DNA from 3 places in the Microbacterium sp. NPDC056234 genome. Region 1 is predicted to be linked to each of the others. Evidence: riboswitches for the same ligand, from Rfam matches in the RefSeq annotation. Region 1 holds a riboswitch; each other region holds the start of a gene.
The links. Region 1 has a riboswitch for thiamine pyrophosphate ahead of ACFCYE_RS06270 (MFS transporter). Riboswitches for the same ligand answer to the same signal wherever they lie in the genome.
Positions count from the first base shown of each region.

Region 1 (7,916 bases):
AGGTGTGGGGAGCCGACCTGCGCGTCGAGGGCGTCGTCGTCGAATACCTGCAGGGCGTCGACCTGCTGGACGATCTGCTCGCGGCCGAGCCACCCAGTGCGAAGCGCCGTTACGGTGTGCTCGTCGACCATCTCGTCCCCGGATCCAAGGAGTCGCGCATCGCGAATGCCGTGGCCCGAGGACCCCACGGCGCGCACGTCCGCATCGTCGGCCACCCGTATGTCGACGTGTGGCAGTGCGTGAAGCCGGAGTCGCTGGGCATCCCGCGCTGGCCGGAGATCCCGCGCGGTATCGAGTGGAAGGTCGGCATCTGCAAGGCGTTCGGGTGGCCGCACGAGGACCAGGCGGACATCGCTCGTGCCTGGCAGGCCATTCTGAGCAAGGTCACGACCTACCGCGACCTCGAGCCGACACTCCTCGGCCGGGTCGAGGAGCTGATCGACTTCGTCACCGCGCCGTGAGGCGCGGCGCGGGCCCCGGTTACCCTTGACATATGCCAGAGCCCCGCACTTTCCGCGATGAACCCGTCTCCTTCGTCCGTCGCAGCGGACGCATGTCGGAGGCGCAGGAGCGGGCGTTCGAGGAGCTCGCCGGGCACTATCTGCTCGAGGTGCCGCGAGATGTCGCTTCGACGAGTGTTCACCCGGACGCGCGGCTCGATGTGGCAGCCGAGTACGCCCGCGACGCGGCACTGATCGTCGAGATCGGATCGGGTCAGGGCCACGCGATCGTCTCGGCCGCGGCATCCCGTCCCGGCGACGACTTCCTCGCGGTCGAGGTGTTCCGTGCAGGGCTCGCCCGCACCATGCTGGATGCCGACAAGGCAGGCGTCCGCAACCTGCGCCTGGTCGAGGCGAACGCGCCGGAGGTGCTGGCGACCTACCTTCCGGAGGGCAGCGCGTCGGAGGTCTGGGTGTTCTTCTCCGACCCGTGGCACAAGAAGCGGCACACGAAGCGCCGGCTGATCCGCGATGGATTCGGCGCGACGGCGGCCAGGGCCCTCGCCGATGACGGTGTGCTGCGTCTGGCCACCGACTGGGAGGACTACGCGCGGCAGATGCGCGAGGTCCTCGATGCCGAACCGCTGTTCGAGCGCGCCTTCGAGGGGGAGTGGGCGGATCGCTTCGAGGGTCGTGTCATGACCGCCTTCGAGCGCAAGGGCATCACCAAGGGACGCGAGATCCGCGATCTCACGTATCGGCGCAGGCCGCGCGCGTGAGCGCTGCCGGCGTCGCGTTTCGGTGGGCGATCGCGCCTGCCGCGCTGGTATGCCTGGCGGCTCCGGCTTTCTTCGTCGTGCAGTGGGCCTGGCTCGGCTGGGTGCTGCTGGCCGCCGGTGTCGGGGCGGCGTGGGCGATCGAACGACGTGCCGTGACGGCATCCGCGCCCTCGCTCGCACGCGATCTGTCGCTCATCGCGATCGGGATGCTGATCGTCAGCGTCATCCCCCTCGCGGCGGAGCTCGACAACCTCGCCATGCTGCGCTTCACGCTGGCACTGGGCGGCGCCGTCCTCGTGCCGTACGTCATCTCGCGGTACGTCTACCGCGACCGCGCGATCTCGTTCCCGTGGCGCACGGGCAAGCGCTGGGGACGCCTGCAGTGGGGCTGGCTCATCGCCGTCCTGGCGCTGGGCTGGCTGATCCTGCCGTTCTACTTCATCACCAGCGGCGTCTACCAGAACTGGCCGGTCGTCGACACGCCGGAGCTCATCGTCCGCCTGTTCGTCGGCGTCGGCGCCGTGGGCATCTGGGACGAGCTGTTCTTCATCTGCACCGTATTCGCTCTGCTGCGCCGCCACTTCCCGGATGCTGTGGCGAACATGCTGCAGGCCGTGGTGTTCGTATCGTTCCTGTGGGAGCTGGGCTATCGCGAGTGGGGCCCGCTGCTGACGATCCCGTTCGCCCTGCTGCAGGGGTTCATCTTCCTGCGCACCCACTCGCTGGCGTATGTGGTCACCGTGCATCTGCTCTTCGACGCCGTCGTGTTCGCCGTGCTCGTGCATGCCCACAATCCGGGATCGCTGCCCATCTTCCTCGTATAGATAAGCTCGTCTGCAGTGACACGGGGTGCCGCCTGCGCGGCTGAGATCACACCCGTCGAACCTGATCTAGCTCGTACTAGCGAAGGGATGTCGCGATGCACACGCACGCACTCACCGAACCCGTCCATCCGTCCGCGCAGCTGCGCACCGAGCGCGGAGGGCTCGCCCTGGCCGCCGCGGCGACCGGCACAGCCTTCGAGTGGTACGACTTCTTCCTCTACGGCACGGCGGCCGCTCTGGTGTTCCCCGCAGTGTTCTTCCCTGCGCAGGAGCCGATGATCGGCATTCTGCTGTCGTTCGCCACGTTCGCGACGGGTTTCATCGCCCGCCCGGTCGGCGGACTGCTGGCGGGATCGCTGGGCGATCGCTTCGGACGGCGCCCGGTGCTCACGGCGACGCTGTTGATGATGGGACTCGCCACCGCATGCATCGGCGTATTGCCCGGGTACGCGCAGATCGGTGTGTTCGCCCCGTTGGCACTTGTCGCCCTGCGATTCGTGCAGGGCTTGGCGGCCGGCGGGGAGTGGCCGGGCGCCGTGCTGATCGCGCTGGAGCATTCGTCGCGTCACCGCGGGCTGCGCGGCGGGATCGTCGCTGCGTCGCTGTACTGCGGTCTCATCCTCGGCAATCTCGCCTTCGTCGTGGTCGTCGCGCTGCTGGATGAGCAGGCGCTGCTCGCCTGGGGGTGGCGGGTGCCGTTCCTGGCGAGCGTCGTGCTCGTCGCGGTCGGCCTGGTACTGCGGCATCGGGTGGGGGAATCCCCGGAGTTCCTCGCCCGAGACGCGAAAGAGCAGCCGCGGCGTCCGCTGCGCGAATCTCTCGGCGCTCCCCGGAACGTGATCGCCGCCGTGCTCGTGCGGACCGGTCAGAACGCCTGTTTCTACACCATCACGGTGTTCTGTCTCGGGTACGCGACGGCGATGCTGGGGTTCTCGGCGCACGCAGCGCTGACCGCACTGCTGATCGCAGCAGCGCTCGCCGCCGTGATGTGCCCCGTCTGGGGTGCGCTGGGGGAGCGGCTCGGCATGGCGCGGCTCACCGCATGGAGCCTCGGCGGCCTCGGCGCGCTGGCCGTGCCGCTGTTCCTCGTCCTGGACAGCGGGAACGCTGTGGCCATCGTCGGGGTCGTGGCCGTGACGATCGGCATCGTGAACGCGGCGGCCGACGGTGTGCAGCCGCTGTGGTTCTCCGGCCTCTTCCCGCCGCGTCGCCGCTACACGGGGATCTCGGTCGGCCGCGAGATCGCGGGTGTCATCGGCGGTGGTCTGACGCCACTCGCGGCCACAGCCCTGGTCGCGTCGACAGGGCATTGGTGGCCGGTGGCCGCGATCATGATGCTCGCCGCCGCACTCGGCGTCGTCGGCGCAGCGATCGCCCGTCCGATCGATGAGCCGATTGCGGGCTCGGGGCACACGGAACGGGCGAAAGACGACAGAATCAGAGCATGATCATCGCAGGCCTCATCCTCGCGGCGGCCGCGGCCGCATTCCACGTCTTCATCTTCGCGCTCGAGTCACTGCGGTGGATGGAGCCGGCGACTCGAAAGGTGTTCGGGGTGGCCAGCGAGGCGGATGCCCGGACGATGAAGCCGTTGGCGTTCAATCAGGGCTTCTACAATCTGTTCCTGGCGTTGACGGCCTTCCTCGGCGTCGGGCTGTACATCGTCGGGTCGACGGTCGTCGGACTCACCCTGGTGTTCGCCGGCACAGGGATGATGCTGGCAGCCGCGCTCGTGCTGATCCTGTCCGATCGGTCCAAGGCGCGCGCCGCGACGATGCAGGGTGCACTGCCGCTGCTCGCGATCGTCGCGACGGCGATCGGCGTCGGGATCGCCTGAGCACCGTCAGCGCGCGGCCTGCTGCAGGTCGTCGAACAGCGCCATGACGGCGGGGCCCATCTCCATCTGGGTCAGTACGATCCGGAAGGATCCGTCCTGGTCGATGAAGAAGTCCGTGCCCAACCCGCCGGACCAGCCGTAGCGTCCGGCGTGCTCGCCCGCAGTGACGACGGCGACGCCGAAGCCCCATCCGAGACCGTCCCAGAACCCGGGGAAGAAACTGTCCGGCGTCTTGAGCGCCTCGGGCACCTGATCCGTGCGCAGCAGAGCGAGCAGCGCCGGGTCGACGAAGCGTTCGCCGTCGACGGTTCCGCCTGAGGCGAGCATCCGTGCGAACGCCGCATAGTCACGGGCGGTCGAGACGAGTTCGGCATGACTGACGTCGAACGGGGCGGGGCCGACGTAGAAACCACCGGCGCGCGGTTCGATCTCGAAGAGCACTCCCTGCGCGTCGCGTCCGTGCGCAGCGGGCAGCCGGTCGGCCTTGTGCGGTGGCACGGTGGACGACGTGTCCACCATTCCGAGCGGTTCGAACAGGTCGGTGGTCAGGTGCTCGTCGAGCGGTCCGCCCGTCAGCCGAGACAGCAGGATGCCGAGGAGACCGAACGAGTGGTGATAGCGCCACCCGTTGCCCGGCTGGAACGCCAGCGGGAGTTCGGCGAGTGCATTCAGCCAGTCCTGGGCTCCCAACTCGACCGCGTCCTGGGACGCCTCGGTCCGGTTGGCGATCATGGCGTCCTTGAGCGGTGACGGCATCGCGAGCATGCCGTAGCCGGACGTGTTGGTCAGCAGATGGCGCACGGTGATCGGGCGGTTCGCCGGTTCGGTGTCCGTGAGGGGCGAGGTCGGTGTCCGGAGCACGCGCCGATCCGCCAACTCGGGAAGCCACCGCTCGATCGGGTCGTCCAGGTTCAGGTGGCCGTTCTGGACAAGGCGCAGGGTGGCGACCGCAGTGATCGCTTTGGTCATCGACTGGATGCGGACGATCGCGTCGTCGGCGAGGTCGCCGGCTGTGGTGATGTCCAGTCGTCCGTCTGCGGTGCCGTCCGCCACGATGATTCCCGGCGCGGTGCCGCGAGCGATATGGTCGTCCAGCAGGCGGGTCAGCTCGGTCATGAGTTCTCGCTTCGACGGGTGACGGGTTGGCGGAGGATCGTGCGGCGCTTGGCCGGGTCGCCCCGCCGAGGGTCACTGAGATAGATCTCGTGGTGCCGCCCGGTCATCGACAGAGCATGCTGCGGAATGAACTCGTCGTGCATGCGCTCGAGCAAGGCGGCCTCGTCATCGTAGGCCCCCACGTGCAGCGTCTGCACGCACAGGCCTTCCTCGAGCGTCTCCAGGCGCACCTCGCTGATCCGCGCGGCCGGGTTCTTCGCGGATGCCGTCGCCACGGCATCCGCGAACATGGCGTCGTCGATCCAGTCCGGCTGCATGAGCAGGAGAGTCCACGACCACTGCGACTTGTCCCGGGCGCTCGTGAACGATGCGTGGTCTTCGGCCCACCACAGCCCCTCCAGCGGCATGACGACGAAGTCGCGGCCGAGTTCGCGTCTGCTGGTGAACTTGAGCGTGTACGCCACCGGGTACAGCGCCTCGACGGCGGTCGCGAACTCGGGTGCGGTGTTCGGATCCCCTTGGCCGTCGATGAGGAGGTACTGCAGCGGCGGAACCTCGACGACGCGGAACGCGCCCTTGCGAGCCCGGTAGACGTCGAGAGACTTCTTGAAGTCGATCTTCTCGCTCATACGGCCATCATGCCGAGTCCGGTGCGTCAGCGCACGAAACCGGCTTGGACGCGACCGCCGGCGCGTTCCAGTTCGACGGCGACAGCATCCGCAAGACCGACGTGATCCCCGCGGAGCAGCGGTTCGGCCAGGGCATCGGTGCGCGCGCGGTCCCAATCCCGCAGCCGCCGTGGCAGGTATTTGCCCGTTCCGATCCACTGACGGTGGGTCAGGAGCATGAGTTCGGATGTCCGCTCGAACAGCGTCGCCGCCAGCACCTGGCGCTCGAGCGGATCTTCGGCATCGCGCAGATCATCGAGTACGTCGGTGATGACGTACCGCCGCGTGGTGAGATCCTCGTCCGTCGGAGACGGGCCTGCGGCCAGAACCGGGGTCCATCGTGCGAGGAGCTGGTCCAGTGCCGAACCGGAGCGGATCGCGGTTCCTTCCACGAGCATGTGCACGATGACCGGACGGTGCTGCGCCACGCCGCGACGTGCCCAATCGTCGAACCCCTCCGGCGTGTAGGCGAACACCTCGAAGATCTCGCCCCGGTGCGCGTACGTCGCCGCCATCGCCGTGCGCGAATCGTCGAAGAGCGCGTCGCCGATCAGCAGCAGGTCGATGTCGCTCGTGCCGGTGCGCTCGCCGCGTGACGAGCTGCCGCCGATGACGGCGACCTCGGCATCCGGGAAGTGCTCGGCGACGAAGCTCTCGGCGACGACCGCGTAGTCGTCGGGAGTCACAGCCATTTCTTCCACTTGAATGCGGCGTAGAGGCCGACACCGACGCCCAGCATGAGCAGAATCGCGAACGGATAGCCCCATGCCCAGTGCAATTCCGGCATCACGTCGAAGTTCATGCCGTAGACGCTGCCGATCAGCGTCGGGGCGAAGAGGATGGCGGCCCACGCCGAGATCTTCTTGACCTCGTCGTTCTGGATGAGACCGAGTTCGGTCATGCGGCGCACCTCGTCGTTCTGCCGCTGCGCGACCAGGGTGGCATTCAGGCTCAGCGCGTTCTCGAGAATCGCGCGGAACGAGTCGGCGCGCTCGACGATGCGCAGCGTGTGGTCGAGCACGTCGCGAAGGCTCCGCTGCAGCTCGATGTCGACCTCGTACTTGTCGGAGCCGCGGCGCAGAGCCTCGACCATCTCGATGAGAGGACGCGTCGCGCGCTGGAAGTTGATGACCTCGCGGGAGAGCTCGTAGATGCGTCGGGACACGGCCTCGTCGCCGGCGAAGATCTGATCCTCGATCTCATCGATGTCGTTCTCGAGACCGGCGATCACGGGGCCGTACTCGTCGACCACTTCGTCGAGGATCGCGTACAGCACGGCCTCAGGGCCCATCGCCAGCAGCTCGGGCGTCGCTTCCAACCGTCGCCGCACGATCGCGAGGCTCGGCGACTCGGCGTGCCGGATCGTCACGACGAAGTCCTTGCCGACGAAGATGTGCAGCTCACCGAACTCGACCACCTCGGTGGCGTCCAGATAGCGTGCAGGGCGCAGCACCACGAAGAGCGTCTCGCCGTAGCGCTCCAGCTTCGCGCGCTGGTGGCCGGACAGCGCGTCTTCGACCGCGAGCGGGTGGAGCGAGAACTCCTCCGCGATGGAGTGCACCTCTTCAGCGCTCGGACGATACAGCCCGATCCACGCCATCCCGGCGTTCTCGCGCATGGTCTCGTACGTGTCGGTCAGGTTGCCAGGGGCGCCGGTGCGGCGTCCGTCGACGTATACGGCGTTGTCGATGAGTGCGGTCATGATTCACCTCGATCAGGGGCGTTCGACGCGACGCCGAACGACGTCGCGGTGGGGCGCGCATACGCGCGTTCACGCCACCGCCTGCGTGCGAGGATCAGCGCATCGAGATGCCGACCAGCGAAGCATGAACGGTGGCGCGGCGACTATCACTGGACATCGCGCATCACCTGCTTTCGGGTCGGTCGAGGGCCGGTTCGGCCTTCTGAAGGGTACACCACGGTCCTGGTGCGGCTGAACGCCCAGACCACTGCGGCGGCGGCCAGTACCGCGATGAGCAATCCGATGATGTGCAGCCACAGCGAGACGACACCGCGTTCGGGCAGCAGGAAGCCGTACGGGACCCAGCCGTCCGTTACCCCTCGCACGAGCACCACGATCAGCCACACCAGGGGATAGGGCAGCACGATCCAGATCATCCGCCAGGGAAGAGGCCTGCGATCCGGGGAGAAGATCCAATCGGCCAGGACGATGATCGGCAGCGCGATGTGAAGGGCGGCGCTCACCCAGGGCGGTGCGGATCCCGTTCCGGGCACGAGGACGTTGTAGACCA
Region 1 covers NZ_JBHJTE010000002.1:97,439-105,354, forward strand. The annotation lists gene ACFCYE_RS06255 (DUF3097 domain-containing protein) at 1-461, shown strand, start outside; gene trmB (tRNA (guanosine(46)-N7)-methyltransferase TrmB) at 494-1,219, shown strand; gene ACFCYE_RS06265 (type II CAAX prenyl endopeptidase Rce1 family protein) at 1,216-2,043, shown strand; TPP riboswitch at 2,055-2,148, shown strand; gene ACFCYE_RS06270 (MFS transporter) at 2,139-3,491, shown strand; gene ACFCYE_RS06275 (DUF1304 domain-containing protein) at 3,488-3,880, shown strand; gene ACFCYE_RS06280 (serine hydrolase domain-containing protein) at 3,887-4,996, opposite strand; gene ACFCYE_RS06285 (GyrI-like domain-containing protein) at 4,993-5,625, opposite strand; gene ACFCYE_RS06290 (nucleotidyltransferase domain-containing protein) at 5,652-6,356, opposite strand; gene ACFCYE_RS06295 (magnesium and cobalt transport protein CorA) at 6,347-7,366, opposite strand; gene ACFCYE_RS06300 (Pr6Pr family membrane protein) at 7,513-7,916, opposite strand, start outside.

Region 2 (7,916 bases), on a different contig from region 1:
GCAGGACGTCGGTCTGAGCTGGCTGATCGCCGTCTCCGTGCCGGTGCTGCTCATCCTCGCGGCGATCATCATCGGCCGCATGGTGCCGCTGTTCCGGCGCAACCAGCGCAAGCTCGACAACGTCAACCGCATCATGCGCGAGCAGCTCACCGGCGTCCGCGTCGTTCGCGCATTCGTCCGCGAGAACATCGAGGAGGAGCGATTCCGCGGTGCGAACACGGACATCATGATCCTCGGACGCAAGATCGGCTCGCTGTTCGTCCTCCTGTTCCCGCTGTTCATGCTGATCCTGAACGTCACCGTGGTGGCGGTCATCTGGTTCGGCGGCATCGAGATCAACGAGGGCAACGTCGAGGTCGGCACACTGTTCGCCTTCATGCAGTACATCGGTCAGATCATGGGCGGGGTCATCATGGCCAGCTTCATGGCGATCATGATCCCGCGCGCCGCCGTCTCGGCAGAGCGCGTCGGCGAGGTGCTGAACGTCGCGTCGACGCTGGAGCGTCCGGAGAACGGCGTCAAGGAGTTCCCGGCCCCCGGCGCGATCTCGTTCGAGGACGTCGAGTTCACCTACCCCGGTGCCGAGTCGCCGGTGCTGACCGGGATCGGCTTCCGTGCGGAGCCGGGTGAGACCGTGGCCATCGTCGGATCGACCGGCGCAGGCAAGACCACGCTGGTGTCGCTCATCCCTCGTCTGTTCGACGTGACAGGAGGCGTCGTGCGCGTCGGTGGCACCGACGTCCGCGAGGCCGATGTCGAAGCGCTGTGGGACAGCATCGGGCTCGTTCCGCAGCGACCGTTCCTGTTCACGGGAACCGTGGCGTCCAACCTCCGCTACGGCCGCGAGGAGGCCACGGACGAGGAGCTCTGGAAGGCTCTCGAGATCGCTCAGGGACGTGACTTCGTCGAGGAGATGCCCGACGGACTGAACTCGCGCATCGCTCAGGGCGGCACGAACGTCTCCGGCGGTCAGCGTCAGCGCCTCGCGATCGCGCGCGCGATCGTCCACCGCCCGCAGATCCTGGTGTTCGACGACTCGTTCTCCGCGCTCGATCTCACCACGGATGCGCGCCTCAGACAGGCCCTGTGGCGGGAATTGCCGGAGGTGACGAAGATCGTGGTCGCGCAGCGCGTGTCGACCATCACGGATGCCGACCGCATCGTCGTCCTCGACGGCGGAACGATGGTCGGCGTCGGTACGCACGACCAACTCCTCGCCTCGAGCGAGACCTACCGTGAGATCGTCGAATCGCAGCTGGGAGTGGACGCATGAGCACGCCGGAACAGCTGACAGCTGACGAGCAGTACGAAGCCGAGCTCGCCGAGCAGGCGCGTCAGAACTCGGGAGACTGGGACGCCGTTGCGCCGGGCAAGGCCGACAACTTCGGCAAGAGCTTCGGTCGCATGATCGGGTTGCTCAAGCCGTCGGCACTGTGGTTCGTCTTCGTCTCGATCCTCGGCGCCATCGGTGTCGTCCTCACCGTCGCGGCACCCAAGGTGCTCGGCGAGGCGACCAACATCATCTACGAGGGCTTCATCTCGAAGGCCCTCGGCGACTCGGGCGTTCCGGCGGGCACATCGCAGGAGCAGATCGTCGAGATGCTCCGCGCGCAGGGGCAGGACGATTTCGCGAACATGGTCGCGGCGTTCAGCGACTTCCAGGTCGGTGCGGGCATCGACTTCGACCGCCTGCGCTGGATCATCATCGCCGTGCTGGCGATCTACGTGGGCGCAGCGCTGCTCACCTGGATCCAGGGCTATGTGATTAACGTCATCATGATGCGCACGATGTGGCGCCTGCGTGAAGACGTCGAGGCGAAGATCAACCGTCTGCCGCTGTCGTACTTCGACAAGGTGCAGCGCGGTGAGCTGATCTCCCGCGTCACGAACGACATCGACAACATCACCCAGACCATGCAGCAGTCGCTCTCGGGTGCGCTGACGTCGATCCTCACGGTGATCGGCGTGCTGTGGATGATGTTCACGATCTCGTGGCAGCTCGCGCTGGTCGCCCTCGTCGCCCTGCCGCTCATGGGCGTCATCTTCGGCGTCATCGGGCCGCACTCGCAGAAAGCGTTCGGAACGCAGTGGCGCAAGGTCGGCCGACTGAACGCGCGCGTCGAGGAGGCCTTCTCCGGTCACGCGCTGGTCAAGGTCTTCGGGCGCGAGCAGGATGCCCTGGACAAGTTCCAGGTCGAGAACGAGGAGCTCTACCAGGCGAGCTTCAAGGCGCAGTTCCTGTCGGGCATCATCATGCCCGCCATGACCTTCGTCGGAAGCCTCACCTACGTCGGGATCGCGGTGCTCGGTGGCCTCATGGTCGCCAGCGGCCAGCTGCGACTCGGAGACGTGCAGGCGTTCATCCAGTACTCGCAGCAGTTCACACAGCCGCTGAGCGAGCTGGGCGGCATGGCGGCAGTCGTGCAGTCCGGCACCGCCTCGGCGGAGCGGGTGTTCGACTTCCTGGATGCCGACGAGCAGGAGGCCGACGCCGAGCAGGCACCGCAGCTCAAGGACGGCAAGGGCGTCATCGAGTTCGAGAACGTGTCGTTCTCGTACACGCCGGAGCGTCCGCTGATCAACGACCTGTCGTTCCGTGTGGAGCCCGGTCAGACGGTCGCGATCGTCGGTCCGACGGGCGCCGGCAAGACGACGCTGGTCAACCTGATCATGCGCTTCTACGAGCTGAGCGGCGGGCGCATCCTGCTCGACGGTCAGGACATCGCCGAGCTCACGCGCTCCGACCTGCGCTCGCGCACCGGAATGGTGCTGCAGGATCCATGGCTGTTCGCCGGGTCGATCCTGGAGAACATCCGGTACGGCCGAGCGACGGCGACCGATGAAGAGGTGCTCGCTGCGGCGAAGGCGACCTACGTCGACCGCTTCGTCCACGCGCTTCCCGACGGATACGAGACGGTCCTCGACGAGGACGCGTCGAACGTGTCGGCCGGCGAGCGACAGCTCATCACGATCGCCCGCGCGTTCGTCTCGCAGCCGTCGATCCTCATCCTCGATGAGGCGACGAGTGCGGTCGACACCCGTACCGAGCTGTTGCTGCAGCACGCCATGGCGGCGCTGCGCCAGGGGCGCACCTCGTTCGTGATCGCGCACCGGCTGTCGACGATCCGCGATGCCGACCTCATCCTCGTGATGGAGCACGGCGACATCGTCGAAAAGGGCACGCACGACGAGCTCATCGCCGCTCAGGGCGCGTACTGGCGGCTGTACCAGTCGCAGTTCGAGCAGGCGGCGACCGACATCGATGCCGAAGAGGCGCTCACCACGTCGACTCCCGTGGTCGTCACCGGTGAAGCGGACGAGGAGGCGGAGGATGCCGGGGTCTCCGTCGCGGCAGGCGAACCGGAGTCCGACGACAAGGCCTGACCTGACGCGCACGAAGGGCCGTCACCCGCTCGGGTGGCGGCCCTTCGTCGCTCCCGGGGGACGGCACGTATCGCGTGCGGCCGTCTCGCGCGCTCACGCGACCATTCGCGACACCCCGGTCATGCAGTGTTCAGGCAGGGGTCTCGTATGTCCGCCTCCCGCGCGTCGAGGCGGCGATATGCGCCACGACGGCCAGTGGAGGTGGCCACGGTGCGTGTGTAGCGGGCGGGACGCGTCGCGCGTGGTCGCACCTCGCGCGCTCTCGCGGCGCTGTGCGCCACCTCGGCGACGTGCGTTCCCGTCAGTCCGTGATGCCGAGCAGCTCGAACGGATGCGTCAGGCGCCACCAGGCGCTCGGACCGGAGAGCTCTTCGGAGAGCACGACGGGAATCTCGACGGTGTTCACCGGCCCGGCGACGGTCATCGAGCCGACGTCGGCATCGGCATCCCGGTTGTCGCCGAGATCGAAGGACACCTCGGCCGTCGGCGCGGTCGTGTTCCAGAGCACGACGTTCGCGTCGGCATCGGTGACGATGTCGGCGGTCGCGCCCCACGGCGTGCTGACCTCGCCGACCACGGTCTCGGCGGTGACAGCGGGCCCCTGGGCCTGCAGTTGCGCTTCGACCTGCTCGTACAGTGCGCGGCTGGCTGCGAGACGTTCCTCGTCGCTCTCCTGGCCGAGTACTGCGGCGTAGATGCGGACATCCGTGTCGCCGACTGTGACGTCCTTGGCGCTGAGCAGGTTGTAGTCGTCGTCCAGCGAGCCGGTCTTGATCCCGACGATCCCCGGCTCGCCGAGCAGGCCGTTCGAGTTGGTGACGAGGCCCGCCCCGGGCAGCTCGACCGTCGACGTGCCGACGATCTCGGCGAAGACAGGGTTCGACATGGCGATGGAGGCCAGGGCGGTCAGCGATGCCGGCGAGGCGACGTTGCGGTCGTTGCGTCCGGACGGCGTCACGACGGTGATGTCGTTCAGACCGCGTGCGGCGAGCCACTGCTCGGCCGCGGCTGCGAACTCGCGGTCGGACCCCCAGATCTCGTCGGACAGGCGGTCGATGTAGTTGTTCGCGGACCCGAGCAGGATGCCCTGAAGCATCTGGTACTCCGTGAGCGTTCCGCCGACGGGGACATCGAGCGCCGACTGGTCGTCGCTGCGGTACGACCAGTACTCCACGGTGTCGCTGTAGTCGAAGTCGAACTCCGGACCCTGCTCGCCGGGCTGCAACGGCATCGCGTCGAGCACGAGCATCGCGGAGACGACCTTCGTCACGCTGGCGATCGGGGCCGTCTCGGTGGTCGAAGCCGCTGTACTGACGCCCTCGACGCCGACGCCGGCGCTGCCGACGGCCGGCCAGGCGATGTCGGCTGCGGTCGCACCGGCCGGTGTGACCGCGACGGCCTCGATCGTCGGCGGCAGTTCGTGAAGGGGCCACAGCAGCGTGGTGGCGGCGTAGGCGACACCGAGGGCTGCGAGGGTACCGAGAGGAACGAGGATGCCGGGTTGCAGGAATCCCCGGCGCGGAGCGCCCACCAGCAGGTCGGGCTCGTCCGCGGTCGCCGTCGGTGCCTCGAGAGGGGCCGCCTGGGTGGCGGCCTCGACGTCGATCGGATTCACCCAGAGCAGGGCGGTCGCCGGAGAGTTCTCGTCGGCCCATGCGGCTGCCGGACGCACGGGTTCGGCCTGCGCCGCGAGCAGCGCCGCGAGCTCGGCGTCCGCATCGGTCGTCTCGGGCTCACCTGCCTCGGACGCGCTCGCCGCGACAGCGCCCTCGGCTGCTGAGCCGGAAGAGCCCGACTCGGCCGATTCTGCGCCGGCATCGGCATCCATACGCTTCGCGACAACCGGTGCCGCGACCCGCTCTTCTGCGACCGTGCCGGTGGCGACCGCCGCAGGCACGACGGCCACGGGCGTGGTAGGCGTATCGAGATCGTCGGAATCGACTGCTGTGGTGTCGACGGTTCCGTCGGCATCCGAATCCGTGGCCACCGGGATCGCCCCCGTGCGTCGACGGAGCTCGCGGCGCGTCAGGGCACCGCTCTCGTCGGTCTGCTCATCGAGGGTCACTCGAATACGGTACCGAATCCATATGTGACAACGCCGTATTGGCCAGGGAGTAAGATCGACCCCACAACCCACGGGAGTCCGGCGAGCCGGGCTGAGAGGAAGCGATCCGCGCTTCGACCGTCGAACCTGATCCGGATCATGCCGGCGCAGGGAGGAGATCAGATGAGTACGTCCACGTCCGCATCCGCTTCCAACGAAGCGACGAATGCCGCCGCCACCGGTGCACCCGCTTCCGCCACTCCGTGGCGCTGGCGCGTCGTCGACATCGTCGTCGCCGCTGTGCTCGGCGTCGCGATCGGCCTGTTGTTCTGGGGCTGGAACATCATCGGCGGGGCATGGTTCGGGGCCGCCGACGCGCTGACCCCCGGCCTGGGCGGCATCGCCGTCGGCATCTGGCTGATCGGAGGCGTGATCGGCGGACTCGTGATCCGCAAGCCGGGTGCCGCCTTCGTCGTCGAGGTCGTCGCCGCGATCGTCTCGATGCTGATCGGCAATGTGTGGGGCGTCTCGACGGTGCTCTCGGGCATCGTGCAGGGGCTGGGCGCCGAGCTCATCTTCGCGCTGTTCTTCTACCGTCGGTTCGGGATCGTCGTCGCGATGCTCGCCGGTGTCGGCGCCGCGGCGGCCGCCTGGGTCTTCGAGCTCTTCTACGGCAGCTCGCCCAACATCCTGAAGTCGCTCGAGTTCAACGCGATCTACCTCACCACGATCGTGATCTCCGGGGCGATCCTCGCCGGCGTGGTCGGATGGCTGCTCGTGCGCGCGCTCGCCGTCACGGGGGCCCTGAACCGCTTCGCGGCCGGGCGAGAGCTCGTCCGCGAGGTCTGAGCATGAGCGCCGCCGCCCCCGTCCGCGTCCACGCCGAAGGGTGGGGGTGGCGTTACGCGGGACGCAAGCGTGCGGCCGTCAGCGACGTCTCGTTCACGATCGAACCGGGCGAGCGAGTGCTGCTGCTGGGGGCATCCGGCGCCGGTAAGTCCACGCTGCTCGCGGGTCTTGCCGGCGTGCTCGGCGACGCCGACGAGGGGGAGCGCACCGGCTCGCTGCGGCTCGACGGCGCGGCTCCCGAATCCGCACGCGGTCGCACCGGGCTGGTCCTGCAGGACCCGGATGCCGGGATCGTGCTGTCCAAGGTCGGCGACGACGTCGCGTTCGGCTGCGAGAACCTCGGCGTCCCGGCATCCGAGATCCCCGGCCGGGTGGCCGAAGCGCTCGAGGCGACCGGACTCGACGTCGCCCTCGATCGGCCCACCAAGGCGCTCTCCGGCGGGCAGAAGCAGCGCCTCGTGCTGGCCGGCGCTCTGGCGATGCGCCCCGGTCTCCTCCTGCTGGACGAGCCGACGGCGAACCTGGATCCGGCCGGTGTCGGCGAAGTGCGCGCGAGCGTCGAGCGCGCCGTCGACGCGACGGGCGCGACGCTCGTCGTCGTCGAGCACCGCACTCCGGTGTGGGTGGATCTCATGACCCGCGTCATCGTGCTCGCCGCCGACGGCGGTCTGCTGGCCGACGGATCGCCGTCACGGGTCTTCGCCGAGCACGGCGCAGCGCTCGCCGAGGCGGGGGTGTGGGTCCCGGATGCGTCGATCGCGTTGCCGGAACTCGACGCCGCCACGGGGCCTGCGGTGCTCTCCGCCTCCGAGCTGTCGATCGCGCGCGGACCGCGCACGATCGTCCAGGCCGGGCTCGACGTGCAGATCCCGCGGGGCAGCGCGACCGTCATCTCGGGAGCGAACGGTGCGGGCAAGTCCACGCTGGCGCTCACGCTGGCCGGCCTTCTCCCGGAGCATTCCGGCGAGGTGGTCGCCGCGGCGGATCTGGCCGCACGCTCGGGCCGCCGTCCGTTCCGGTGGGCGTCGCGCGAACTGCTGACTCGCATCGGGACGGTCTTCCAGGAGCCGGAGCATCAGTTCCTCACCCAGACGCTGCGCGACGAGCTGGCGGTGGGGCCGAAGGCGCTCGGCTGGGATCGGGCCAGGACGGATGCCGTGGTCGACGCCCTTCTGGACCGCCTGGGTCTTGCTCCCCTCGCGCTCGCCAATCCCTTCACGCTGTCCGGCGGGCAGAAGCGCCGGCTGTCGGTGGCGACGGTGCTCGCGGCATCCCCCGAGGTGATCGTGCTCGACGAGCCGACCTTCGGGCAGGACCGCCGCGGCTGGATCTCGCTCGTCGCCCTGCTGCAGGAGGAGATCGCGCGCGGTCGTTCGATCGTCGCCGTGACGCACGACGAGGGCGTGATCCGCCATCTCGGCGGACACCGCATCGCGCTCGAGAGCCGGGTGAGCGCATGACCGTCGTCGAGGTCGAACGAGCGACCTGGCTCGACGGCGTGAACCCGGTGACCAAGGTCGTGCTCGCGCTCGTGCTGTCGATCCCGCTGTTCGCGTCGATCGACGTGACCAGCGCGCTCGTCGCCATCGCGTTGCAGCTGCTGTGCCTGCCGCTGACCGGGCTGACGCTCGGAACGGTC
Region 2 covers NZ_JBHJTE010000001.1:742,656-750,571, forward strand. The annotation lists gene ACFCYE_RS03695 (ABC transporter ATP-binding protein) at 1-1,273, shown strand, start outside; gene ACFCYE_RS03700 (ABC transporter ATP-binding protein) at 1,270-3,384, shown strand; gene ACFCYE_RS03705 (D-alanyl-D-alanine carboxypeptidase) at 3,686-5,449, opposite strand; TPP riboswitch at 5,510-5,619, shown strand; gene ACFCYE_RS03710 (ECF transporter S component) at 5,612-6,277, shown strand; gene ACFCYE_RS03715 (ABC transporter ATP-binding protein) at 6,280-7,737, shown strand; gene ACFCYE_RS03720 (energy-coupling factor transporter transmembrane component T family protein) at 7,734-7,916, shown strand, end outside.
Region 2: another riboswitch for thiamine pyrophosphate. It lies ahead of ACFCYE_RS03710 (ECF transporter S component); the one in region 1 lies ahead of ACFCYE_RS06270 (MFS transporter).

Region 3 (7,916 bases), on a different contig from region 1:
GAGCACAAGGCGACGTTCGGCAAGCTCGTCGGCCAAGGCCGCGGCCGGGTCACCCAGGCGCTCGCCGCCAAGGAGGCCGAGCTCGCCGAGGCGGAGACCGCCGCGAGGCTGGAGGCGGAAAGGGTCGACATCACGGCGGTGTCCTCCCGCACGCGCGTCGGCGCGCGGCATCCGCTCACCCTGCTCCAGGACGAGGTCTGCGACATCTTCGTCGGGATGGGATGGGAGATCGCGGAGGGACCCGAGCTCGAGCACGAGTGGTTCAACTTCGATGCTCTGAACTTCGACGTCGACCACCCCGCTCGCCAGGAGCAGGACACGTTCTACGTCGACCCGGCCTCGCGCCATCTCGTGATGCGCACGCACACCAGCCCTGTTCAGGTGCGCTCGATGCTCGACCGCGAGGTGCCGATCTACGTGCTGTGCCCTGGGCGCGTGTACCGCACCGACGAGTTCGACGCGACGCACCTTCCGGTGTTCACCCAGTTCGAGGGCCTCGTGATCGACAAGGGCATCACGATGGCTCATCTCAAGGGCACGCTGGACCACTTCGCACGGCTGCTGTTCGGGCCGGAGGCCAAGACGCGCTTCCGCACCAACTACTTCCCGTTCACTGAGCCCTCCGCCGAGCTCGACCTGTGGCACCCGACCTTCAAGGGCGGCGCGCGCTGGATCGAGTGGGGCGGCTGCGGGATGGTGAACCCGAACGTGCTGCGCGCTGCGGGCATCGACCCGGAGGAGTACAGCGGTTTCGCGTTCGGCATGGGGATCGAGCGGGGCCTGATGTTCCGCAGCGACGTGAAGGACATGCGCGACATGGCCGAGGGCGATGTCCGCTTCAGCGAGCAGTTCGGGATGGTGGTGTGATGCGCGTCCCGCTTTCGTGGTTGCGTGAGTACGTGGATGTGGCGGCGGACGCCACACCGGAGGACGTCTTCGCGTCGCTCGTGGCCGTCGGCTTCGAAGAGGAGGAGCTGCATCGTTTCGAGATCTCCGGCCCCGTCGTCGTCGGTCAGGTGCTCTCGTTCGAGGAGGAGCCGCAGTCCAACGGCAAGACGATCCGGTGGTGCCAGGTCGACGTCGGCGAAGCCGAGCCGCGCGGCATCGTGTGCGGTGCGAGCAACTTCGCCGTCGGGGACAAGGTCGTCGTGACCCTGCCCGGCGCCGTGCTGCCGGGCCCGTTCCCGATCGCCGCCCGCAAGACGTACGGTCACGTGTCGGACGGCATGATCGCCTCGGCGCGGGAACTCGGGCTGGGCGACGAGCACAACGGCATCCTGATCCTGTCCTCGCTGGGCCTGGACCCGGAGGTCGGCATCGACGCGCTCGCGCTGCTCGGCCTGGATGACGTCGCCGTCGAGATCAACGTCACCCCCGACCGCGGTTACGCGTTCTCCCTCCGCGGCGTCGCGCGCGAATACGCGCACGCCACAGGTGCGGATTTCCGCGACCCCGCAGAGCACGAGTGGGACGAAGTCGCACCCGGCACCGGCTTCCCCCTCGCCGTCACCGCGGAGCCGCTGCGCGAAGCGCCCGCCGTGCAGGAGTTCGTCGTGCGCGTCGTCCGAGGTGTCGACCCCTCGCGGCCGACCCCGCCGTGGATGGTGTCGCGACTGTCGCTCGCCGGCATCCGCTCGCTGGGCGTGCTCATCGACATCACCAACTACGTCATGCTCGAGCTCGGCAACCCGATCCACGGCTACGACCTGGACAAGCTGGCCGGCGGCATCACGGTCCGCCGAGCCGAGCAGGGCGAGAAGATGACGACGCTGGACGGCCAGGAGCGCGCTCTGCACGTCGAGGATCTGCTGATCACCGACGACTCGGGCCCGATCGGACTCGCCGGCGTCATGGGCGGTGGCACGACAGAGATGACGGACGAGACGCGCAACGTGCTCATCGAGGCCGCGAACTTCGATCCGGTGTCGATCGCCCGCACGGCTCGCCGGCACAAGCTGCCCAGTGAGGCGTCCAAGCGCTTCGAGCGCGGCGTGGACCCGCTGATCCCGTTCGTCGCGGCGCGCCGCGTCGCCGACCTCATGGTCGAGCTCGCCGGCGGGACGCTGGACGAGGTCGGTGGAGCGCTCTACTCCGAGGTGGAGATCGCCGGCATCGAGCTCCCGGCCGAGTTCGTCCCCGGTCTGATCGGTGTCGACTACGAGGATGCCGAGATCGTCGACGCTCTCGAACTGATCGGCGCCGAGGTCACGGAGAACTCGGACGGCTGGTTCGTCATCCCGCCGAGCTGGCGACCCGATCTCACCGACAAGTGGACGCTCGCCGAGGAGGTCGCCCGCATCCACGGGCTCGACCGGATCCCGTCCGTGCTGCCCACGCCGCCATCGGGCAGAGGCCTCACCGCGATGCAGCAGGGACGTCGGCGCGTCGCCAACGCGCTCGCGGCCGCCGGCCTCGTCGAGACTCCGGCTTTCCCGTTCACGACCGAGGCGCACAACGACCTGCACGGGTCGGCGACGGGCGAGCACCTGCCCAGCATCCGCTTGGCCAACCCTCTCGATGGCCAGGCGCCGTTCCTGCGCCGGTCGCTGATCCCCGGTCTCCTGCAGATCGCGCACCGCAACATCGCGCGCGGCCTGACCGACGTCGCGATCTTCGAGGCGGGCATCGTGTTCCTCCCCGAGGCGGGCATTCGCTACGGCACCGATGAGGTGCCGCCGCTGGGCGCGCGTCCGTCGGACGAGACGCTCGCCGAGCTGAACGCCTCGATCCCACCGCAGCGCCGTCACATCGCCGCGCTGTTCGCCGGCAACGTGACGCCTCGCCAGCCCGGTCGTGCCGCTGAGGCGTACGGCCTCAGCGAGGCGTTGGACGCCGTCCAGGTGATCGCCGCGGCCGCCGGTGTCGAGATCGACGTCGTCCAGGGACAGCGCGCAGCGCTGCACCCGGGCCGCACCGGCGTGCTGAGCGTGCGCGCTGCCGAGGTGGGGCATGTCGGCGAACTGCACCCCCAGGTCTCATCCGATGCGGACCTCCCCGGTCGTGCTGTCGTGCTCGAGCTGGATCTCGACGGCATCCTGGAACTCGCCGGTATCGGCGTCGTCGCGGAGAGCCTGTCGACCTTCCCAGCGGCGACGCAGGACGTGTCGTTGGTCGTGCCGGCGGCGTTGGCCGCGGGCGACCTGCGCGAGGCGCTCGTCGAGGGTGCGGGAGCGCTCCTTGAATCGCTGCGGCTCGTTGACGACTACCGGGGCGAAGGCCTCCCGGACGGCGCGAAGAGCCTCACCTTCGCGCTCCGCTTCCGCGCGCCGGACCGGACGCTGACCGCGGCGGAGGCGACCGAGGCGAAGCTCGCCGGTGTCGCCGTCGCCGCAGAGCGCTTCGGAGCGACGCTGCGCGAGTGAGTATCACGCCGAACGGACCGTTCGCCTGAATCCGGTCGTCCGCCTGGCCGAACCCAAGGCAGGATGGTGACATGACGAGTTCGCGGAGGACACGGCAGCGTCTGAAGGCCGCCGCTCTCGTCGCCGTGCTGGGCGTCGGACTCGCGGCCTGCGCACCGGTCGCGCAGCCGACACCGAAGAGCGCGCTCTCCACGCCGTCGGCGACGCCGTCGCCCTCTCCGTCGGCGACGCCGAGGACCGCATTCGAACGGGCAGCCGAACGCGTCGCCGAGATGCCCGTGCGGGAGCGGGCGGCGCTCGTGGTCATGGGCTACGCGGAAGGGACGGATCCCGCCGCTCTCGCTGCCTACGTCGCGGACGGTCCGCGCGGTCTGATTCTGATGGGGAACAACATCCCCGGTGCACCGGAGCAGCTGCGCGCGATGACGGACGCGGTGCACGCGGCATCCGGTGATGCTCTGATCGCGACCGACCAGGAAGGCGGCATCGTCGCCCGAGTGCCGTGGGACGACCTTCCGTCCGCCAGGACGCTTCAGAACGAGGCGCCGTCTGCGGCGCAGACCGCATTCGCGGCGCGGGGCCAGTTACTCGACGACGCGGGGATCGACATCAACTTCGGCGTCGTGGCGGATGTCCCGCGATCGGTCGGCTCGTTCATCCACAGCCGGTCATATGGCACGGACGCCCAGGCCGTCGCCGATCGGGTCGCGGCGATCGTCGTGGGAGAGACCGGTCATGTCGCCACGACGCTCAAGCACTTCCCCGGGCACGGTGCGGCGGAAGGCGACTCGCACCATTCCATCCCGAGTACGGATATGAGCCTGGACGAATGGCGATCCGTCGACGCGCTGCCCTTCCGAGCGGGCATCGATGCGGGCGCCGAGCTCGTGATGATGGGGCACCTGAGATTCAGCGCCGTGTCGCAGCTGCCGGCGACGCTGTCACCGCAGTGGTACGCCCTCCTTCGCGACGAACTCGGATTCGAAGGTGTCGCCGTCACGGACGATCTCGGGATGCTGCTCTCCTCAGGGGATCCGGCGTACGCCGACCCGGTGGCGAACGCGATCATGGCGGTCGATGCCGGCGCCGACATGGTGCTGACGATCGCAGGTTCGACGCCGGAGACCGCGGGGCGGAGCATCGATGCACTGGCCGCACGAGCCGAGTCCGATCGGGCGTTCGCCGATCGCCTTGCCGAGGCGGCGACGCGCGTGGCGGTGCTCGCCGAGTCGGCGCGTGGTTGAGAGGCGCCTGGGCCAGGATGGTCGCATGACGCGTTCTGCGACGGACTGGCTGCGATCGCTCCCGTCGCTCACGGGCATACCGCCCGCGTTCGACCCCTCCGATGCACCGGATACACCCGAACAGCTCTTCCTCGAGTGGATCTCGGCCGCGTCCGAGGCAGGTGTCGCCGAGCCGCATGCCATGACGCTCGCGACCGTCGATCGGGACGGCTTCGCCGATGCGCGGACGCTGATCCTCAAGGACGTCGACCGTCGCGGCTGGGCCTTCGCCGGGCATCGGGTGTCGCGCAAGAGCGAGCAGCTGTTCGAACGACCGGTGGCGGCATTGAACTTCTGGTGGCAGCCGGTGACGCGCGCCGTCCGCGTGCGCGGCTCTGTCATCCCAGCGGATGCCGACGAGAGCGCCGCCGATCTCGTCGCGCGCTCGCCCGCGGCGCGCGACGGCATCCGGCCGGGGGACTGGCTGCTGTGGCGCCTGGTCCCTGATCGCGTCGAGTTCTGGCAGGGGTCTGTCGATCGACGGCACCTGCGGCTCGTCTACGAGCGCGCCGGTGAAGGCTGGACGCGCCGCATCGCCACCGGACACACGGATACCCATCAGAGCGGAGAGACCAACGCATGAGCGACTACGAAGTGATCAGCATCGGGGCGCCGGACGCATGGCGCGAGCATTTCGGCGGGTTCGCTCCTTCGCGCTCCCGTGACGGACGCCGCGTCGTCGACCACGAACTGACGATGCAGTACGTCGGCATGACCGCGAACGCGCTGCAACCAGGCGAGGAGGCCGGGTACTGGCACACCCATTCCCGCGTCGAGGAGCTGTACGTGTTCCTCTCCGGTCGCGGGCAGATGGGCCTGGACGACGACGTCGTCGAGGTCGAGGCCGGCACGGTCATCCGCGTCGGGCAGGGCGTGTGGCGGACATGGCGTGCGCGGCCGGACAGCGACAGCGAGCTGCGCTGGCTGTGCATCCGCGCCGGCGGCGAGCAGCTGCCGCATCTGCCCGATGACGCCACGCGCGCGCCCGACCGGCCGATGCCGTGGGCGAACGCGTGATCGATCGCGCGCACTAGACTGCGAGGCAGTGACACGGGGTGCCGCGACCGCGGCTGAGAACAGACCCGTCGAACCTGATCTAGTTCGTACTAGCGAAGGGATGTCGCGATGAGCGATCTTCTGCGTCCAGTTTCCGATACCGACCTCGCCTCCGAGGCCGCGACCCTGTTGGCGCAGCTGCGCGCAGCGCCCCCGCTGACACACTGCATCACGAACGCGGTGGTCACCGGCTTCACCGCCAACGTCCTGCTCGCCCTCGGTGCGTCGCCCGCGATGGTCGACATCGTGGGCGAGTCCGAGATGTTCGCGACCATCGCATCGGGCGTGCTCATCAACCTCGGCACTCCGAGACCCGAGCAACGCGCTGCCAGCCGTGAGGCGGTGGCCGGTGCCGCGGCGGCCGGGACGCCGTGGGTGCTCGACCCGGTCGCGATCGGGGCGCTGCCGGTGCGCACCGCCCTCGCGCACGACCTCCTTGCGCTGCGACCGACCGCGATCCGCGGGAACCCTTCCGAGATCCTGGCGCTGGCAGGTGCCAGCGCCGGCGGTCGCGGCGTCGACACCACCGATACGACGGATGCCGCAGCAGATGCGGCGTTCGCACTCGCGCAGCGCCATGGCAGCGTCGTCGCCGTCTCCGGGCCGGTGGATCTGATCACCGACGGCCGGCGCGTGATCCGCATCGCGAACGGCGATGCGCTGCTGACCAGGGTGACCGGAGGCGGGTGCGCGCTAGGCGCAGTGATGGCCGCATTCCTCGGCACCGCGCGCGCCACAGGAACGGACGCGCTCACGGCGATCGCCGCGGCTGCTCTCGTCTACACGATCGCGGCGGAGCGCGCGGCGTCCGCCTCCGCGGGCCCCGGCAGCTTCGCCGTGGCGCTGCTCGACGCTCTGGCGGCCGTCCGTCCCGGCGACGTCGCGGCCGCTGCGCGCATCGAGGAGGCGACCCGATGATCGCGGACCTCTCGCTCTACCTCGTCACTGACGCGGCGTTGTGCGGCGCTCGGGGCGTCGTCGAGACGGTCGCGCAGGCCGTGGACGGCGGTGTGCGCATCGTCCAACTCCGCGACAAGGCGGCGACGGATGCCGAGATCACCGCTCAGCTCCTCGAACTGTCGCGCGTGATCGACGGGCGCGCACTGCTCGTCGTCAACGACCGTCTCGACGCGGCTCTCGCCGCGCGGGCGCAGGGCGCGCGTGTGGACGGCGTGCACCTCGGACAGGGCGACGAGTCAGTGCTCCGCGCCCGCGCGCTGCTCGGCCCCGATGCGCTGATCGGCCTGACCGCGAACAGCCCGGCCCATCTCGACGCCGTGCTCGCCCTCCCCGCCGGAACGGTGGACTATCTGGGCGTCGGTGTCATCCGACCGACCAGCACGAAGCCGGATCATCCGCCGGCGCTCGGTATCGACGGCTTCCGCATGTTCGCCGCGGCCAGCCCCCTGCCGTGCGTGGCGATCGGCGGCGTCGGCCTCGAGGACGCCGCCGACCTCAGGGCCGCCGGGGCCGCCGGCGTGGCTGTCGTGTCCGCGTTGTGCGCCGTCGACGACCCGCGTGCGGCCGCCGCCGAGTTCCTGAGGCGGTGGCGCGCCCGATCGACACCCCGCGTGCTCAGCATCGCGGGCAGTGACCCGTCCGGCGGCGCGGGCATCCAGGCGGATCTGAAGTCCATCGCCGCCAACGGCGGATACGGCATGGCGGTCATCACCGCGCTGACCGCGCAGAACACTCGGGGTGTGCGGACCGTGCACGTACCACCGGCCGCGTTCCTGCAGGATCAGCTCGACGCACTGTCTGACGACATCGTCATCGACGCGGTGAAGATCGGGATGCTGGCGAACGCCGAGGTGATCCGTGCCGTGACCGATTGGCTCGACACCGAGCGTCCGCCGATCGTCGTCGTGGACCCCGTCATGGTCGCCACGAGCGGTGATCGCCTGCTCGATGCCGACGCCGAAGGTGCCCTGCGCGCACTGCTGACGAGGGCGGACATCGTGACCCCCAACCTCGCGGAGCTCTCGGTACTGGCGGAACGTCCGATCGTCGGCTGGATCGATGCGCTCGCCGCTGCGGACGAGTTGTCGACGCGGATCGGCGCCGCTGTGCTGGTCAAGGGCGGGCATCTCTCCGGAGACGACGCACCGGACGCCCTCGTGGATGCCGCGCAGCACACGCGGCGCGAGTTCGCCGGCACGCGCATCGCGACGGCGAACACGCACGGCACCGGATGCTCGCTGTCGGCGGCGATCGC
Region 3 covers NZ_JBHJTE010000004.1:362,189-370,104, forward strand. The annotation lists gene pheS (phenylalanine--tRNA ligase subunit alpha) at 1-867, shown strand, start outside; gene pheT (phenylalanine--tRNA ligase subunit beta) at 867-3,362, shown strand; gene ACFCYE_RS13685 (glycoside hydrolase family 3 N-terminal domain-containing protein) at 3,434-4,606, shown strand; gene ACFCYE_RS13690 (pyridoxal 5'-phosphate synthase) at 4,632-5,228, shown strand; gene ACFCYE_RS13695 (cupin domain-containing protein) at 5,225-5,662, shown strand; TPP riboswitch at 5,687-5,780, shown strand; gene thiM (hydroxyethylthiazole kinase) at 5,771-6,619, shown strand; gene ACFCYE_RS13705 (bifunctional hydroxymethylpyrimidine kinase/phosphomethylpyrimidine kinase) at 6,616-7,916, shown strand, end outside.
Region 3: another riboswitch for thiamine pyrophosphate. It lies ahead of thiM (hydroxyethylthiazole kinase); the one in region 1 lies ahead of ACFCYE_RS06270 (MFS transporter).